DNA from 3 places in the Arthrobacter sp. efr-133-TYG-120 genome. Region 3 is predicted to be linked to each of the others. Evidence: riboswitches for the same ligand, from Rfam matches in the RefSeq annotation. Region 3 holds a riboswitch; each other region holds the start of a gene.
The links. A riboswitch is a leader RNA that binds a small molecule or an ion and turns the genes downstream of it on or off. The one in region 3 is predicted to bind cyclic di-AMP.
Positions count from the first base shown of each region.

Region 1 (3,267 bases), on a different contig from region 3:
AGTCGGGTGCCGATGGCGAGGTCCGAATGGCCGGAGATCAGCGGCGCCAAAAGGGGCGCCAGTGCGGCGAGGTCAGTGGAAAGGTCAACGTCCATGTAAGCCAGAACGGGCGACGGCGATGCAAGCCACACCTTGCGAAGGGCGTTGCCGCGTCCCTTCTCGTCAAGGTGGACAACCGCGAGCTCGGGCAGTTCCCGGGCTACGCGCTCCGCGATTTTCAACGTGCCGTCCGTGCTCGCGTTGTCCGCCACGGTGATGCGGAAGCCATGCGGGAAGGATTCGCGCAAGTGGCCGTGAAGCCTGCGCAGGCACTCTTCGAGATCGCGTTCCTCGTTGAAGACGGGGATGGTGACGTCGAGGACGGGGATGGCGGTGTGGGTGTCCACGGGGGCGCGCCGCCCCGTGCCGCGCTGGATGGGAGTGCTGGGTTGGATGGGAAGGCCCGGCGGCACCACCGCGGGGTCCTTCAGGGTTCCGGAGGTGGATTCGATGAGCGTCATGTATCCAGAGTGCCGTTGCCGAATATGAAGGCTTTAGGCGGAACCTGTGACGTGGCTGTGGATGTGTGACCAGCGTGGCGCATCACTTGCCTGGCCAAGAAACGGAGAGGCCCGCCCCGGAAGGGACGGACCTCGACGTACTTTGTGGTTGGCTCTTGGCTTAGTACCAGTTGTGGGCCAAGTGGAAGGACCATGCCGCGGACGGCGATCCGTAGCGTTCCTTGATGTAGTTCAGGCCCCAGCGGATTTGCGTCTGGTAGTTGGTCTGCCAGTCGGCGCCTTCGGACGCCATCTTTTCGGCCGGCAGCGACTGCCCAATGCCGTAAGCGCCACTGGAGGCGTTGGTGGCAGTGGTGCGCCAATCCGATTCCTTGTTCCACAAAGTGATTAGGGCCGACATTTCGCCCTGGCCCCAACCGTAGGAGGGAAGGATGCTTGCGGCGTAGGCCTGGGCGCCGGAGGGATCATCGACGGCGACGGGTGCAGCCGGTGCCGCTGGAGCAGGGGGTGCAGCGGGTGCGGCCGGTGCGGCAGCCTGGGGCGCGATGGCGGCTGGAGCGGGCGCGGCTGCCTGGCTTGGCGTCGACGCAGTGCTCGGCTTGGGGCTCGCGCTTGCGCTCGCCGACGGCGTGGCGGTGGCCGAAGGCGTGGCTGAGTGATCCACCGTGCGGGATTCGGACGTGCGGCTCATGTCCTGGGCGTTGATGGCTTGTCCGGCGGCCTGGGTGGCAGCGCCTGCGCCGAGGAACACGGCAACGACGCCGGCAACAACTGCCATGCGCTGGCCGGTGCCGAGGTTCGAGGCGGCTCGCCTCAGCGTGGAACGTGACTTGTTTCTCCGGGCAGGTTCGCCGCGGTGGCGCGCAACAGGGCGCGACTGATCCTTGGAATCAGACATGGTGATTGCCTCTCGACGCCTGCGGAGTTAGCTGTCGGATTCGGATGAGGTCATCCGGCCGTGGCCACAGCGGAACGTGGCGGCACGGCTTCACCCCTAGGGCTGGCTCAACATGAGCGCTTGCCCGGAGACCTGGGTCCCCCGTCTCTGCCTGGACTGTTGGGCACCGGGGAGTGGCAGAGCTCGGCGCCTACCCGGCGGTGGCCGGAATGATCCAGCGCACCTATTCGACGGTACAGGAGGATCCAGCTTAAGTCACATTTAGGTAACGGAGATCACGACGCCGGTGCGTCGACTTGCGCGTGCCGGGCACCGGCGTCGTACTCTTCTGGTTCGCCCGTCAGGCCGGGGCAGTCCTGAGCGCCGGGAGCCGCACCGCGAACTCCGTCCGGCCAGGCCGCGACGCCACTTCGACCGTGCCGCCGTGCGCCTGAACGATGGATTCCACAATGGACAAGCCGAGGCCGGAGGTGCCCTCGGAGCCGGACCGGGCGGCGTCGGCACGGGCAAAGCGGGAGAAGATCCTGCCCTGGAATTCAGGCGGGATGCCCGGGCCGTTGTCGGTCACGGTCACCACGGCGCTGCCATCGGCGGAGCGCATCACGCCCGTGACCACGGTGGTTCCCGCCTCGGTGTGCTTGCGGGCGTTGGAGAGCAGATTCGCCAAAACCTGGTGGAGTTGGGTGGTGTCGCCGCGGACCGTGAGGGGCTCATCCGGGAGCTTGAGCTGCCAGATGTGCTCGGGGGCCATGACTTTCTCGTCGCTGACGGTCTCGATCACCAACTGCGTGAGATCCACATCGGTGAATTCCGGGGCCTTCCCTTCGTCCAACCGGGCCAAGAGAAGGAGGTCCTCCACGAGGGTGGTCATGCGTTCGGACTGGCTCTGCACCCGGCCCAGCGACTTGCGCCCGTCTTCGGTGAACGTCTCGGTCATGCGCAAGAGTTCGGTGTAGCCGCGGATGGCGGTCAGCGGAGTGCGTAGTTCGTGCGACGCATCCGCGACGAACTGGCGCACCTTGGTTTCGCTTTGCTGGCGGGCCTCGAGGGCGCTCGAGACGTTGTCCAGCATCAGGTTCAAAGCATGGCCGACGCTTCCCACTTCGGTGCTCGGATGGGCCGCCGACGCCGGAACACGCACCGCGAGGGCCACTTCACCGGCGTCAAGCGGAAGTTTCGACACCTTGGTGGCGACGTCGGAGAGTTGCTCCAACGGCCGCATGGTACGGCGGATCAGCACGGTTCCGGCCAGCCCGATCAGGACCAGTCCGCCCAAGGAGACCAGCACCATGGTCCAGACGAGGGAGGCCTCGGTGTCCTCTTTCGAGGCGAGCGGGAGACCTGTGATGACAACATCGCCGTAAGGAGTTTCGGTGGCCACCAGCCGGTAGCCGCCAGTGGACAGCGTGCGATCAACCGGGCGGCCATCGGACGGGAGCGCCGACAGGATTCGGGCGTCGCTGGGCGACAACGGCGCACGTGTGGCATCGGAGGACAAGAAGCCGGCATCGCTGCTCACCTGGCCTGCAAGGATGCGTGCATTGAGCGTGCCGATGCTCTGGCCGCGGGGGTCCAGCGGGTCCGGACGGCCGCCAGGGTTGCCTTGCGGCGGGCGGCCGTGGGAGGCCTGCATCAATTGCTGATCGAGCTGCTTCGTGAGGAACACATCCATGGAGGCATAGCTGACCACCCCGACTGCACCGCAGATGGCCACAAGGAGTGCCATGGAGAGAAGGATCAAGCGCGTGCGCAAGTGCCAGGTTGAAGGATTGAACCAGCTATGGTCGGTCTGGCGGGGGATACCCGAGAGTGCGGACATTCGGCGCCCCGGCTATTCGGCAGGCTTGATGACGTAGCCTGCTCCGCGCA
Region 1 covers NZ_JARVRI010000005.1:185,995-189,261, forward strand. Annotated here, with positions in the region: gene QRN51_RS04205 (bifunctional glycosyltransferase family 2/GtrA family protein) at 1-500, opposite strand, end outside; gene QRN51_RS04210 (aggregation-promoting factor C-terminal-like domain-containing protein) at 661-1,398, opposite strand; cyclic di-AMP (ydaO/yuaA leader) riboswitch at 1,401-1,574, opposite strand; gene QRN51_RS04215 (sensor histidine kinase) at 1,739-3,217, opposite strand; gene QRN51_RS04220 (response regulator transcription factor) at 3,230-3,267, opposite strand, start outside.
Region 1: linked by a shared signal. The riboswitch ahead of QRN51_RS04210 (aggregation-promoting factor C-terminal-like domain-containing protein) and the one ahead of QRN51_RS09465 (NlpC/P60 family protein) in region 3 are both predicted to bind cyclic di-AMP.

Region 2 (3,267 bases), on a different contig from region 3:
TCCAGTGACTGGAATGCTATTCTAATGACCTCGGACACCTCAGGAGGCTTCGCGATGGACAGCAATGAGGCAGTGAACACGGTAATTGTGGGCGCCGGGCAGGCGGGGCTCGCCACCGGATACCACCTGAAGAAACACCGGCAAGATTTCCTCATCCTGGACTCGCAGGCCCGCGTCGGCGACGTGTGGCGGAGCCGATGGGATTCCTTGCGTCTCTTCACCCCGGCGCAGCACGATTCCCTTCCCGGCCTGCCGTTTCCAGCCGCCCGGGGGACCTTTCCCGGCAAAGACACCATGGCCGAATACCTCGAGAATTACGCCACGAACTGGGAACTCCCGGTACGCCATGGCGCCCGCGTCGTCGGCATCGAGCGGGAGGACGGCCGGTTCCGGGTGCAGTCGAGCGCCGGGTCGATCCTGGCGAGAAACGTTGTTGTTGCCACGGGCCCGAATACACAGCCACGGGTCCCGGCGTTCGCCAGGGATCTCGATCCAGGCATCCACCAACTGCACGGAGCGGAATACTCCAACCCGGACTCAATTCCGCCCGGAGATGTCCTGGTGGTCGGCTCCGGCACCTCCGGCGTCGAAATCGCCCTGGAGCTCGCACCCACGCACCGCACCTACATCGCAGGAAACCCTCCGTTCCACATTCCAGGCCCCGTGACGCGATACGCCGGCGGGCTTTGGTGGCTCTTCATCCACAAGGTGCTGAACAGATCCACCCCTGTCGGCCGCAAGGTCGCGCTCGGGTTCACCCAGCATGGCGCGCCACTGATCCGGACCTCAACGCGGGAGCTCGACGCCGCGGGAGTCACCCGCCTACCACGCCTGAAGGGCACGCGCGATGGCCAACCCCTGACCGATGAAGGTCACGCGATACCGGTGTCCACGGTCATCTGGGCTACTGGTTACCAACCGGACTTTGGCTGGATCCAAGGACTTCCCACGGATGAGGACGGCTGGCCGCTCACCCTCCGGGGCGCCGTAGAACAACTCCCAGGACTGTTCTTTGCGGGCATGCCCTTCCAATACGGGTTGACCTCCGGCCTCGTGGGCGGGGTCGGCCGCGACGCCGAACACGTCGCGGGACTCATCGCCGGCCAGGCCGGGCAAAAACGGGTCACCGCGCCCGTTATTCAAATGTGACTTTGCATGCCGGCTGTTGTAACGTCGAGGGGCGACCCAGTCCCCAACCGGGCCGCTTCCGGGTTGACGCCGAGCTCTGCCGCAACCCGGAATCCGCCAGACCCGCGGCAGAGACGGGGGACCCAGAGTCTCCGGGCCCACTTCAGGCCCTTGGGGTGAAGCCGCCACGCGCGGCCGGACGGCCTCGTCCGAACCCGACAGCTAACCTCGAAGGCGTTGAGAGGCAATCACCATGTCCCCAACCATGGATCAGCCTCGCCGTGCCCAAGTGGCGGGCGAGAGCACCAAACCAACCGGACGTCGTCGGGCCACAGACAGCGAACCGTTCATCGCTGCGCCGGCTTCCGAACCTTTGAGTTCGACGGCGGCACCCACCACCGCCGCAACCCCGACGACGGCGGCACCCACCACGCGCGCGGCCGCCCGTGCAGCCGAACGGAAGCGGGCCTCCGAAGCCAGCGATACTGCGGCCATTCAAACAGTGCCTGCTGCGGCGGCAGAACCTGCCACCGCGGCCATACCGACTGTCGCTGCCGAGACCGCGGCTCCTGCGACAGCTGAGCCGGCCACTGCGGCCATACCGACGGTGTCTGCTGCGACCTTGGCTCGCGCGACAGCAGAGTCGGCCAAAACCGAGAACGCAGCCACAACGGCACTTCCCGCGGCAACCCGCGCGGGCGCCGGTCCGGCGACCCTTACCGGTTCCTCCTTCAGCCGTGAACCACACGCCGTCCTCAAGAAGGCCGCCGCCGTCCGGACGATGAGCAACCGAATGGCAGTGGTGACAGGTGCCCTAGGCATCTTGTTGGCCGCCGGCTCCCTGGGACAAGCCCTCGAGTTGCCCTTCTTCGGCCAGGAATCCCGCGCCCAGGACGCTGCCAGCGCAGACAGCCAGGACTCCACGCAATCCGGCGCTCCTTCCACGACGCCAAGCACCTCCCCCAGCGCTGCGGGATCACCTTCGGCAGCTACCCCGAGCGCCAAGTCCGGCCAGGCCGGGGACCCGGCGCAGCATTCGCCGCAAGGACCGGTAGCTGTCGAATCGTCGAGCGTCCCTGCACCATCGATCTCCGTTCAGGTTCCTGCCCTCCCGTCAGCGCTGCCCCCAAGCCTCACCCCGGCGCCTGTTCCTTCCACCCCGGTTCCGGCCCAGCCTGCGCCGGCTCCCAGCCCCGGTCCGACCGGACCCGCTAGCCCAACCCCGACACCGGATCCGACGGATCCAGCGTCTCCGACTCCCGCACCCACAGGTTCTTGGAAGCCGCGGACCCCGGCCAGCCCCACACCGACGCCACCGCCTACCCAACCGGGCGTCGATCTTGGGTCGATTCTGGACGCAGCAACCAAGGCACTGCAGTGAGGATGGGAGGGCATCGAGCATTTGCCGTCGAGTGGCACGGACGATGCTGCCGGAACACCTGGACGCAGATGATTCAGCACCGCCCGGACCGCTGGCGCTGCAGCCTTCAGTTGAGGCAGTTCAACAAGTAGGCCAGCGCGGTTTCCGGTACCTGCGCTTCAAATCCGCGGTCGGCCAGCCCAGCGGCGCGCCTTGAGCGTTGCGTGGAGTTCGAGACGGGTGGCGCCATTCAACGGATCCGCTCCGATAAGCTGGCGGACCCTGGCCAGTCGGTTGTAGATGCTGCTGCGGTGCAGGTGGAGCTTCGAGGCCACATCCTGAACGGAGCCGTCGCTGTCGTAAAGCAGTTCGAGCACGGGCAGCAGCTCGCCGTTGCGGTCGGCGTCCTCGATCTCCTGGAAGTGCACGGAACCCGAATCGTCCCAGCCCCCGGGCGCCTGTAGCCGTTCGAACAACTGGTAGATCCCGGCCGAGCGGCTGTCCACGAGCTCGCCGAGCGGAGGATCGACGGCGGCAGCCTGGGCCGCGAGCTTCGACTGCCGGTACGCCCGGCCCAGTTGGCGAATAGCCGAAAACGGCTCGCTGATGCCAAGAATGACGCGGTCCACTTTTCGGCCGGCGCGCTTGGCGAGTTCCAGCTGATAGTGGACCAGGACCTGGGCATGCTCTGCCCGTCCGCCCGTTTCGCGGAACAACAGGACTGAGTGCGTCTCAGTCCCGGCGCTGAAAAGCACGGAATCGACCCCGATAGTGGCCTG
Region 2 covers NZ_JARVRI010000008.1:100,656-103,922, reverse strand. Annotated here, with positions in the region: gene QRN51_RS05545 (flavin-containing monooxygenase) at 25-1,149, shown strand; cyclic di-AMP (ydaO/yuaA leader) riboswitch at 1,234-1,379, shown strand; gene QRN51_RS05540 (hypothetical protein) at 1,394-2,509, shown strand; gene QRN51_RS05535 (PucR family transcriptional regulator) at 2,668-3,267, opposite strand, start outside.
Region 2: linked by a shared signal. The riboswitch ahead of QRN51_RS05540 (hypothetical protein) and the one ahead of QRN51_RS09465 (NlpC/P60 family protein) in region 3 are both predicted to bind cyclic di-AMP.

Region 3 (3,267 bases):
AGCTTGCACTTCGCGCTGCAAAGCAGATACGCGGTAGATCCCGAGCAGCGGCTGCTTCCTACCGTCGCCGGATACGGACATGGCCCCATCCGTGTCCTGGTGGCCTGTAACTTCCCGGAGCAGGACCGGAACCGCGGCGGCGGCCAGGGGCATATCGCAGGCCAAGACGAGAACCCAGGGCGCGTGCTTCGTGGACGGCTCCTCGCCGTTTTGCGTTTCGCCTTCGTGCCCCAGGGCGAGGAGTCCGGCGGCGATCGCGGCTGCGGGTCCGGCGAAGGGCGGCTCCTCCCGCGCGGTCAATGTGCCGTCCGGCAGAGTGCCGGGATCCGGGCCGACGACGACGACGCTTCCCGCACCGCGTGCGGCCGCCACGGCGCGCTCAAGGAGTGTGGCGCCGTCGTATCTCAACTGGGCTTTGGGCACGCCGCCGAGGCGGGAGGACTTGCCACCCGCCAATATCACCGCATCAAAGTCCACCCGCCCAGATTACCCGGGAAGCGGGCTCAATTCCGGTTCAGGCCGCCGACTCGGGCAGGAGGAAGGGATCCCATGCGGGCGCAGGTTTCTCAAGCTCCTTGATTTGCCAGATAGTCCCGGTGGGCGCCGCCGGAGTGAACCTCAGTTTCCAGCCCATCTCGGCTGGGGTGTGGTCACTCTTGGCGTTGTTGCAGCGCAAGCACGCTGCCACCAGGTTTTCCCAGGAATCCGCGCCGCCCCTGGATTTGGGGTGGACGTGGTCAATGGTGTGCGCTGCTTTCCCGCAGTAGGCGCAACGGTGACCGTCGCGGCGCAAGACGCCGCGGCGTGTGACCGCCGTGATGGTGTTGTACCTCGGCCGGATGTAGCGATTGAGCAGAATCACGGAAGGACGTCCGAGAATCTCTTGTGGCCCGACGACAGGCTCGTCGCCTTCGGCCACTACGCTCGCTTTTCCGGTGAGCACAAGGACCAGCGCCCGGCGGAAGGTTACTACCGCCAGCGGTTCATATCCAGCATTCAGAACGAGTGTGCGCATGCACGTACCTCTTCACGGCCGCACCCGTCAGGGGCGCGAGGGCCGGCTGCCCTCTGCATGTACGGGCTGTGGATCGACAACCTAAGAGTAAACACCAGAAGGCCAGATCAACGAATCCATGCGGGGGTTCCAGCGCAGTGTCGGTCAAAGTTCATGTGCCGGACACGTAAGCGCACGCTCGTTAAAACAGGACATCCCCACCGGCGGACCAGCGGGGATGTTCCAGTGAAGCTATGTAACCGGGGGCTATTTAGCCACCAACGCGGATGAAGACCGGGCCGGAGCCGACATTGACGCTGTAAAGGGCGGTGGTGCCACCGTTCCAGCCGCCGTGGACTGCCATACCGTTGCCGACGTAAACAGCGATGTGGGCCATGCCCATGCCACCGTTCTGGTAGTAGACCAGGTCTCCCGGCTGCGCTTCAGCAGCGCTGACCGTACGGCCAAGGGAGAGGTAGTCTGCCGGCCAGCCGTGGAAGTTGATGCCAACAGCGGCCAGGGAGTTCGAGGCCAGGGCAGTGCAGTCCTGGGCAACGCCAAGCTGAGCGTAAGCTGCGGCAGCAATCGCTGCGCCCTTGCCGCTGGCAACCTTCGTGGCGGGCGAAACAGCAGCGGTCACAGAAAGCGTCGAGGAGCCGGTAGCGGCACCCGTGGCAGCCTGCGAAGCCGGAGCGGCTTCCTGGGTGGCAACCGGAGCTGCGACAACCGGAGCAGCTTCGGTTGAAACCACCGGGCGTTCGTACTTGATGGCGACGGAGGAGTCGGCCGAAATGCTGGCTTGGGCGATGGACTGGACTTCCAGGGCGGAGGTCGAAGTGGACTCGCGGGGAACGTTGGTTTCTGCAGCGTTGGCTGCGATACCGCTAGTGAGCACCAGACCGGAAGCAGCTGCGATAACGGCTGCCTGACGGCCTACGCCACCGGCGTTGCTGCCGACAGTCTTAGCGATAACGGCAAGCGAGTTGGTCTTGGTGACCGCGGCACGGTGGCGCGCAACAGTAGAGCGTGAAGACACGTTAAGAGGCCTCTCCCTATGCCCGCGAGGTAAGCTGTCGGATTCGGATGGGAGTCATCCGGCCACACTCCTCCCTCTCGGAAGTCGTGCGACTTAACCCCAAGGCCATCGGTGAAGATGACCAAAAGTGGGTCCCCCGCCTCTGCCAGACGATGTTTTGCGAACGGAACCTCGGGCAGTGGCAGAGCTAGGCAATCCACCCGAGTGCATCAACTCTCTAAAAGTTGATGCGAGTTAGACGGTACATGAGTTTTGGCTGAATGTCACATTCAGGTCACGGAGCGTGACAAGCATGCGAGAGACTTCCATCGGATTGGCTACAGCCAGCCCAGGGGGTCAACGACGTCGCCGTTGACCATGACTTCAAAGTGGAGGTGGCAGCCCGTGGAGGCGCCCGTAGTGCCGCTCAATGCGATGACATCGCCTCGGCCAACCGTTTGGCCCACCTGGACGTTGAACGACGACAAATGGTTGTACGTGGTTTCCAGGCCGTTGCCATGGTCCACCACAATGCGGTTTCCGCCGCCATACGGATGCCAGCCGGCGAAGGTGACCTTGCCGGCCGCGGCAGCATGGACCTGGGTGCCGCACTGGGCCACGAAGTCCTGTCCGCGGTGGAACTCCCCCAACCCGCCCGTGATGGGATTCACGCGGTAGCCGAAAGGCGAGGCCGTGGTCAGGGTGTCCAGGGGCGCCCCCAGGGTGCCCTTGGAGGACGAGGTCTTGATGGTGCCGACGGACTGTGCGCTCAAGAGCTGCTTGAGCTTGCTATCCGGATCCGCAGTGGTTGACACTGCGGCACGGCTGAAGTCGATCGTGGCGCTTGCCGCGGCCGGAATCTCGGGCTGGGTGCCCACAGCCGAGGCGGCCTGGCTTGAATCCGCCGCGGCAGTCATGGCGCCGGTGCCCGGCATGGCGACTGTCAGGATGAGGCCCGTCGTAGCGAGGGCCACTCCGGCCTTCTGTCCTGCTCCGCTCGCGGCGGCGAATTCGGCCATCTGCCGCAAGGGACCCTTGCGGCGGCGAAGTTCGCGATGGGGATCGCGCGGCCGCTCGTGCTCGACGGCGCTTGTGCTCCGCAGCTCAGCAGTAGGACCGGACGCGCGCCTGCGGCCCCTGGTGTTCTGCGTGGTCAAGGTTTTCCTCTCTGGCAAGCCTGCGAAGTTAGCTGTCGGATTCGGGCCAGAGAGATCGTGGACCCGGTCCGCGCGAAGGGCACGAAACGCAAGGTACCCGG
Region 3 covers NZ_JARVRI010000014.1:255,323-258,589, reverse strand. Annotated here, with positions in the region: gene mobA (molybdenum cofactor guanylyltransferase) at 1-477, opposite strand, end outside; gene QRN51_RS09470 (HNH endonuclease) at 515-1,015, opposite strand; gene QRN51_RS09465 (NlpC/P60 family protein) at 1,266-2,030, opposite strand; cyclic di-AMP (ydaO/yuaA leader) riboswitch at 2,036-2,202, opposite strand; gene QRN51_RS09460 (M23 family metallopeptidase) at 2,348-3,166, opposite strand; cyclic di-AMP (ydaO/yuaA leader) riboswitch at 3,169-3,267, opposite strand, start outside.